One region of the Inediibacterium massiliense genome, then DNA from elsewhere that is predicted to be linked to it. Evidence: a T-box and tRNA genes for the amino acid it is inferred to sense, from the RefSeq annotation. Region 1 holds a T-box; the other holds one or more tRNA genes.
The links. A T-box is a leader RNA that pairs with one kind of tRNA and senses whether it is charged. The one in region 1 lies ahead of serS (serine--tRNA ligase), so its partner is inferred to be a tRNA-Ser.

Region 1 (4,063 bases):
TAATTCTGTTGTGTTCATAAAAACAACCTAAAATATTGAAATTATAATCTTACAAGGTGGTTTTTATAATTTTCTTTTTATGTGTTATTTTTTTAATGCAACATATTACATAGTATATTTGTCATATGTTGATTTTGAAGTGAATGTATCATATAGTTGAACAATAGTAGAATCATCAAAAAAGAACCTTCTCTGACAGGTGTATTGGTATACTACCATTCAATCAAAGAAAGTTCTTTTTAAAATTTTTCAAATATAAATTTATATAAAAGGGATGGAATTATGTTTATCTATTTCTTAATATTTTTAATTCTTCTAAAGACATGTCATCTAAGTGCCTTGCCATATGAGAAAATTCTCTACGACTCATGAATCCTTTTTCAATCAAAATTTCTATAATAGTAGCAATAGCTAAAGTGTTTCTATAATCGATTTCTTTTAAATCACCAATTTGTGCATATAAATCAATATCATACATATTGTTACCCCCCTTGGATATTCTATAATGATTATTATTAACTAAATTTAAAACAAATATACATGATGGAGAAAAATTGTATATGGGTCACATAAATGAATTTTATACATAATATAAAATAGGTCTATTTCTTTAGGAGGAGGGGCTATGCAAAAGGAATATGAGATTACTACAGGAACTTATTGTGTAAAGATTATAAAGTATTTGTTTCAAGGTTTGTTTGCTTATCTACAAAGAAATGATCAAAAGCTTGAAAGAATATATTATGAAATGATGGATTTACATATGGATTATATAGAAAAATACTATGAGGATGAAGAAAAAGAAGAAAAATTAAAAGAAAGTATTGAGGAAATCATAAGTATAGTTTCTATAGTAGATGGGAAAGATTTATTAAAAGTAGGAGATGAAGAATATATAGGATTAAAATTAAGAGAAAATATTATACATGATTTGTATATAGAACTTTGGCTTATAGAAAAAGAATTATATTTATATATATTTAAAGGAAAAGAAAGAAAAGAAGAGATTATTCCATTTTGTATCAATGATCCTTACTTAATTCGATTAGACCAAGTATACGAAGCTTTGAGAGAGAAAAGAATTCCTGGACTTTTATCTTTTGTGAGTGAAAAAGGTTAGGTATAAAAAGATAAACATATTGAAATGATATATATAATATGTTAAAATATCTTAAACATGAGGAAAGACAATGATGGGAAATAGTAAATGATATAGTTTCTTTAGAGAGTCGGTGGAAGGTGCAAACCGATGAAGCTTATGATTGAATCCATCCCTGAGTTACAAACTGAACTAAAAGTAGGTTTTGTCGGGTGCGACCGTTATATCGCTAGAAGGTGGACTGAAATATTCAGCCAACAAGGGTGGCAACGCGGAAGAGTAACCTTTCGTCCCTATTTTTAGGGATGAAAGGTTTTTTTATATTTTTTTATAAAGCAGAAGGAGGAAGGAAAATGTTAGATATTAAAAGACTAAGAACGAATCTAGCTGAAGTAAAGGAATTAGTAGAAAGACGTGGACACGGAGATTATGGAATTCATACAGTGGTAGAATTAGATGAAAAAAGAAGAGGAATTCTCCAAGAAGTAGAGCAAATGAAAAATAGACAAAATACAGTTTCAAAAGAAATTCCAAAGCTTAAAAAAGAGGGTAAGGATGCAACATCAGTTTTAGAAGAAATGAAAGGGTTATCTAATAAGATAAAAGAATTAGATGAAGAAGTAAAAAATATAGAAGCACAAATAAAAGATATTCTTCTAGGTATTCCAAATACACCACATCCAAGTGTTCCTGTAGGAGATAGTGATGCAGATAATTTAGAAGTAAAAAAATGGGGAGAGCCTACAAAATTTGATTTTGAACATAAAGCCCATTGGGATATTGGTACTGATTTAGGAATATTAGATTTTGAAACAGCAGCCAAAATTACAGGTACAAGATTTACTGTATACAAAGGATCAGGAGCTAGATTAGAAAGAGCGGTTGTAAACTTTATGCTTGATCTTCATACAACAGAGCATGGATTTACAGAAATACTACCACCATTTATGGTGAATAGAGATAGTATGACAGGAACTGGACAGCTTCCAAAATTTGAAGACGATATGTTCCATATTCCAAGCAAGGACTTTTTCTTGATTCCAACAGCAGAAGTTCCTGTGACAAATCTTTATATGAATGATATTTTAGATGGCGCTAAACTTCCTATTTATCATACCGCTTATACACCTTGTTTTAGAAAAGAAGCAGGTTCAGCAGGAAGGGATACAAGAGGTTTGATTAGACAACATCAATTTAATAAAGTAGAGCTTGTGAAATTTGTAAATCCAGAAGAATCTTATCAAGAATTAGAAGCATTGCTTTTGGCAGCAGAAGAAATACTAAAAAGGTTAAATATTCCTTATAGAGTCGTTAAACTTTGTACAGGAGATTTGGGATTTAGTTCTGCTTGTACTTATGATATTGAAGTATGGATGCCAAGCTATGGAAGATATTTAGAAATTTCTTCTTGTAGCAACTTTGAAGATTTTCAGGCAAGACGTGCTAATATAAGATTTAGACCAGAGGGAAAAGGAAAAGTTGAATATGTGCATACATTAAATGGATCAGGACTTGCAGTCGGAAGAACAGTAGCTGCTATTTTAGAAAATTATCAACAAGAAGATGGATCTGTAATCATTCCAGATGCATTAAGAGGATATATGGGTGGCTTAGAAAGAATTACAAAATAAGAAGGCCTATAGCCTTCTTATTTTGTATACAAAAACTGTCTTGACTTGTCGCAATTTTCATGAGACGATAAATTAAGAAAATATTTACAATAATGAGACAGACAGAAAAATAAGGAGGAAATAGGAATGAGTGAAAGGGTAAAAGGAATAAGCAAAAAACAAAGTTTATTGGCAGATGTTTCTTTACTTTTAGTAGCGATTATTTGGGGTGGCGGATTTATTTTTATGAAGGATAGTCTAGACATTCTAAAGCCTTTTTATATGAATGGAATTCGATTTACATTAGCTTTTGTCACATTAGCCATTATATTTTGGAAAAGATTTATTAAGATTACTAAAAAGGATTTTATCTCTGGAACTATTGTAGGAATTTTTTTGTTTTTAGCATTTATTATCCAAACAATAGGATTACAATATACAACTGCTAGTAAATCTGCATTTTTAACAGGAACCAATGTGGTAATCGTTCCATTTTTAGTGTGGGGAATCACTAGAAAAAGACCAGATGGGTACAATATGATAGGTGCATTTTTGACAGCTATAGGAATCGGACTTTTAACTCTTCAGGGAAGCTTACATATTGGAATAGGAGATAGTCTCACATTATTATGTGCAGTATTATTTGCAGCTCATATTACTTCTGTAGGTCATTTTGCAGAGGATATGGATCCTATTGCACTTGCTACAATTCAAATAGGAGTTACAGGAGTATTGAGTTTAATAGGAGCTTTTATGTTTGAACCTGCTCCTGTATTTGAAGGAAATCTTAAAGATATAGGAATTGCAATTGGTTATATGACTTTTGTATCGACTATGGGTGCATTACTCATTCAGAATGTTGCACAAAAGTATACCGTTTCTACTCATGCAGCTATTATTTTATCTTTAGAATCTGTATTTGGAACTATATTTGGAGTACTTCTTTTAGGAGATTTGTTAACTTCTAAGATGATTTTAGGATGTTTCCTAATTTTCTGCGCCATTATTATTACGGAGACGAAATTAAGTTTTTTATTTCCTGATAAAAAAGAAAAAAATAATATGAGGTAATGAGTTTTATAATAGCTTTACCTAGCTGCTTGTAGGCAAAGTCATAAAAAACGTCACTAAATTTTCAAGTTTGGAAAATATAGTTTATCTTCAGTCTGTAGCTTTACCTAAAAGGTGAAGCTATTATCTTATGGAATAAAAGGAGGAAAATTTATGAAAAAATACAATATTGCAGTGATACCAGGAGATGGAATTGGGATTGAAGTGATGAAGGAAGGAATTAAGGTTTTAAACTTCTTGGAGAATATAGAGTTTACTTTTGATTGGTATGATTGGGGATGCG
Region 2 (4,063 bases), on a different contig from region 1:
AGTAGCCAAAATGCATACATTAATAGAATGTTTATAAGTATAATCATCTACTACTTTTAATCTTCTTAATCTAGACAATATATTATTATCCTCTACCACTTCCTCAATAAGGGGTAATGTAGCATTTTTTATCATTTCCACCTCTATTTTTTTACCTAATCCTACCTCTTCATAAACTTTTTTAAAATCTGAAAGACTCTTCATATAAGGCTGTCTCAATTTTATATCCGGTATAATTTTTAATCTTTTAGATAATTCTTCATCTATATTTTCTTCCTTTTCTTTTACACATATATAATAAATATTCATCTTTTGTATTTTTTCAATATGTTCTTCTGTAAGAATTGTATCTCTCGTCAAAAAAATCAAATCATATTTTCCTATAATATCTTGAGCTAGCATCATTCCTGGCTTTATGTCATGTATATCTATAAATTTCATCCGATTCCCCTCTTTCAGAAAATATATAAAAATACATTTGTTAATTTCTACATATTTCCTCATTTTCCTTCAACAGTTTATGATTTTATTACTTTTCTCCCACAATTTTTACAATAATGTTCATCTTCTTCAAACGCAATTCCACAGTAGCTACAATATTCCAGTCCCATTAATGCATTTAACTTTCTTTTTATATTGTTTCTTTCTCTTTCTATTTGTTGAATTTGTCGGCATTTTACTTGAATATCTGTAATCGGCATATCATTTTTTTTACTAAAAAAATATTCATAAATGATATCACCAATAGAAACCTTTATGGCTTGTATTTGTTTGTCTATATTTTTTAGTTCTAACTTTAATTCTGCTATTTCAATTACCTCATCTGTCTTTTGAGATAAAATTTTTGTTCCCGATGTAACTTTATCTGCTAATTTATCTAAAAAATCCATTTGATCACCTCACTCCTATTATTAATATATGTCTTTTCTATGTAAAAAGCTTATTTGCCTTTTAAAAGTAATATCATTTATAATATAGAAATATAAGCTATTTTAAATTACATGATTTTATTCAAAAGGAGATGTATCTATTGGAAATTTTAGAATATAAAATACAAGAGTCCATTCATTTGCCTAAAAACTTTTTATTGTCATATGAAGATATTAATTTTGCTTTATTCGATATTGAAACTACAGGACTTAGTTCTCTTCATAATCAAGTCATACTTATTGGACTTTTGTATATACAAAATGGTCAAATCACTATGAAACAATTTTTTTGTGAAAATAGAAAAGAAGAAATAGAGATTTTACAAGCTTTTGAAAAAGAAATAAAAAAGTTTCAGCTATTCATTAGCTATAATGGCGACACTTTTGATATTCCATTTTTAAATAAAAGATTTCAATTTCATAAAATAACTTATTGTATACAGAAACATAAAAGTTTAGATTTATTAAAATGGGTAAAAAAAACAAAGGATTTATTTCAGTTTAATAATTGTAAACTAAAATCATTAGAAGAGCATTTAGGAATTTATAGAAATGATAAAATATCTGGAAAAGAAAGTGTTTCTCTTTATGAAGAATATGAAAAAAATCAAGCTGAACAGTTAAAAAAATTAATTCTTTTACATAATTATGATGATTTATATTATTTTTCAAAGGCTTTATGTATTTTAGATCAAGCCCCTATAGATTATACATTAGAATGTTTTCCTCATATTTTTCATATATCTGACAAAAACATAGGATATATTTTTCATCCATCTATAAAAAATGGATATTTCCAATTGGATGGATTTTATTCAGATATAAAAATAAAAAAAGACTACATTATCTATGACAATGCTTTTCATTTAGAATATACGAAAAAATCATCTTCTTTTATTTTAAAAATTCCTCTGTACAAAGGAATACTCTCTACAGGAGCCAAATGTCTATATATAGATACATTGGATTTTCCTTTTTCCTATTCTGTAGACAATACACCATCAGTTATTTCTTCTAATATTGTCATATTTAAGGAAGGTTCTATTATGAAGTTTACAGAAATTCATAGATTCATTATAGATCTACTTAGATATATTTTTACGGTTCACGAATAAGCAAAGTTATGAAAAATTCGCATATTCCTCTCGGAATTGCTCATGTCGCCAACGAAATTCTTTCATTTCATTCAGAATTTCCGTTTAGAATAAAAAACCGTCACTTGATTTTCAATATAGAAAAAACACATCTATCATATAGATGTGTTTTTTTGGTGCCCAGAGGCGGAATCGAACCACCGACACGGGGATTTTCAGTCCCCTGCTCTACCGACTGAGCTATCTGGGCAAGAATGGTGGGCCTTCAGGGATTCGAACCCCGGACCTGCCGGTTATGAGCCGGACGCTCTAACCAACTGAGCTAAAGGCCCCTATATGGTGGGCTTGGGAGGACTCGAACCTCCGACCTCACGCTTATCAGGCGTGCGCTCTAACCACCTGAGCTACAAGCCCATATGGTCGGGGTGGCAGGATTTGAACCCGCGGCCCTCTGGTCCCAAACCAGATGCGCTACCAAACTGCGCTACACCCCGATATATGGCAGGGGCAGAAGGACTTGAACCCTCGGCACGTGGTTTTGGAGACCACTGCTCTACCAACTGAGCTATACCCCTAAATAAAAATGGTGGGCCTTCAGGGATTCGAACCCCGGACCTGCCGGTTATGAGCCGGACGCTCTAACCAACTGAGCTAAAGGCCCCTACATGGCGGAGAAGGCGGGATTCGAACCCGCGCACCAGTTGCCCGGCCTAACGGTTTAGCAAACCGTCCTCTTCAGCCTCTTGAGTACTTCTCCATGCTGGCGGAGAGGGTGGGATTCGAACCCACGGTCCCTTTCGGAATCACTGGTTTTCAAGACCAGCTCCTTAAACCACTCGGACACCTCTCCAGGATTTGGTGACCCATCCGCGGCTCGAACGCGGGACACCTTGATTAAAAGTCAAGTGCTCTACCTACTGAGCTAATGGGTCATATGGCTGGGGTAGCAGGACTCGAACCTACGGATGCCAGAGTCAAAGTCTGGTGCCTTACCGACTTGGCTATACCCCATTATATGGCGGGTCCACAGGGATTCGAACCCCGGACACACGGCTTAGAAGGCCGTTGCTCTATCCAACTGAGCTATGAACCCATATTTGGAGCGGATGATGGGAATCGAACCCACGCTACCAGCTTGGAAGGCTGGAGTTCTACCATTGAACTACATCCGCATTTGGAGCGGAAGACGAGATTCGAACTCGCGACCCTCGCCTTGGCAAGGCGATGCTCTACCACTGAGCCACTTCCGCATATTGGTGGAGGAAGGTGGATTCGAACCACCGAAAGCTCAGCTAACGGATTTACAGTCCGCCCCCTTTGGCCACTCGGGAATTCCTCCATTTTGGAGCTGGCGAAGGGAATCGAACCCCCAACCTGCTGATTACAAGTCAGCTGCTCTACCGTTGAGCCACACCAGCTAATATAAAAATGGCGACCCGGAAGGGGCTCGAACCCTCGACCTCCAGCGTGACAGGCTGGCATTCTAACCAACTGAACTACCGGGCCAAAATAAATGGTGGGCGCAATAGGGCTCGAACCTATGACCCCCTGCTTGTAAGGCAGGTGCTCTCCCAGCTGAGCTATGCGCCCTAAAATGGTGACCCATCCGAGAATCGAACTCGGGTTACCGCCGTGAAAGGGCGGTGTCTTGACCGCTTGACCAATGGGCCTTAATAATGGTAGCGGCGAGTGGACTTGAACCACCGACCTTCCGGGTATGAACCGGACGCTCTAGCCAACTAAGCTACGCCGCCATTAATGGTTGCGGAGGCAGGATTTGAACCTACGACCTTCGGGTTATGAGCCCGACGAGCTGCCAGCTGCTCCACTCCGCGATATTTGGTGCCGGGGACCGGAATCGAACCGGTACGATCTGTAAGGACCGCAGGATTTTAAGTCCTGTGCGTCTGCCAGTTCCGCCACCCCGGCATTTTTGGCTCCAAGGGTGGGGCTCGAACCCACAGCCTACCGGTTAACAGCCGGTTGCTCCACCATTGAGCTACCTTGGAACATAAACTAGCGACGACCTACTCTCCCAGG

Region 2: it encodes a tRNA-Ser, which carries the amino acid that the T-box ahead of serS (serine--tRNA ligase) is inferred to sense. The anticodon was not compared.

Annotation. Positions count from the first base shown of each region.
Region 1 is NZ_LN876586.1:43,606-47,668, forward strand. Features, by position in the region: gene BN2409_RS04090 (hypothetical protein) at 287-478, opposite strand; gene BN2409_RS04095 (hypothetical protein) at 626-1,120, shown strand; T-box leader at 1,182-1,397, shown strand; gene serS (serine--tRNA ligase) at 1,453-2,730, shown strand; gene BN2409_RS04105 (DMT family transporter) at 2,857-3,780, shown strand; gene BN2409_RS04110 (tartrate dehydrogenase) at 3,934-4,063, shown strand, end outside.
Region 2 is NZ_LN876587.1:1,632,665-1,636,727, forward strand. Features, by position in the region: gene BN2409_RS16475 (HD-GYP domain-containing protein) at 1-441, opposite strand, end outside; gene BN2409_RS16480 (hypothetical protein) at 519-890, opposite strand; gene BN2409_RS16485 (ribonuclease H-like domain-containing protein) at 1,031-2,044, shown strand; tRNA gene BN2409_RS16490 (tRNA-Phe) at 2,198-2,273, opposite strand; tRNA gene BN2409_RS16495 (tRNA-Ile) at 2,279-2,355, opposite strand; tRNA gene BN2409_RS16500 (tRNA-Ile) at 2,361-2,437, opposite strand; tRNA gene BN2409_RS16505 (tRNA-Pro) at 2,441-2,517, opposite strand; tRNA gene BN2409_RS16510 (tRNA-Trp) at 2,523-2,598, opposite strand; tRNA gene BN2409_RS16515 (tRNA-Ile) at 2,608-2,684, opposite strand; tRNA gene BN2409_RS16520 (tRNA-Ser) at 2,690-2,780, opposite strand; tRNA gene BN2409_RS16525 (tRNA-Ser) at 2,785-2,873, opposite strand; tRNA gene BN2409_RS16530 (tRNA-Lys) at 2,880-2,955, opposite strand; tRNA gene BN2409_RS16535 (tRNA-Gln) at 2,959-3,034, opposite strand; tRNA gene BN2409_RS16540 (tRNA-Arg) at 3,040-3,116, opposite strand; tRNA gene BN2409_RS16545 (tRNA-Gly) at 3,122-3,195, opposite strand; tRNA gene BN2409_RS16550 (tRNA-Gly) at 3,199-3,273, opposite strand; tRNA gene BN2409_RS16555 (tRNA-Tyr) at 3,278-3,362, opposite strand; tRNA gene BN2409_RS16560 (tRNA-Thr) at 3,367-3,441, opposite strand; tRNA gene BN2409_RS16565 (tRNA-Asp) at 3,453-3,529, opposite strand; tRNA gene BN2409_RS16570 (tRNA-Val) at 3,538-3,613, opposite strand; tRNA gene BN2409_RS16575 (tRNA-Glu) at 3,619-3,693, opposite strand; tRNA gene BN2409_RS16580 (tRNA-Met) at 3,701-3,777, opposite strand; tRNA gene BN2409_RS16585 (tRNA-Met) at 3,783-3,858, opposite strand; tRNA gene BN2409_RS16590 (tRNA-Leu) at 3,864-3,952, opposite strand; tRNA gene BN2409_RS16595 (tRNA-Asn) at 3,958-4,032, opposite strand; rRNA gene rrf (5S ribosomal RNA) at 4,038-4,063, opposite strand, start outside.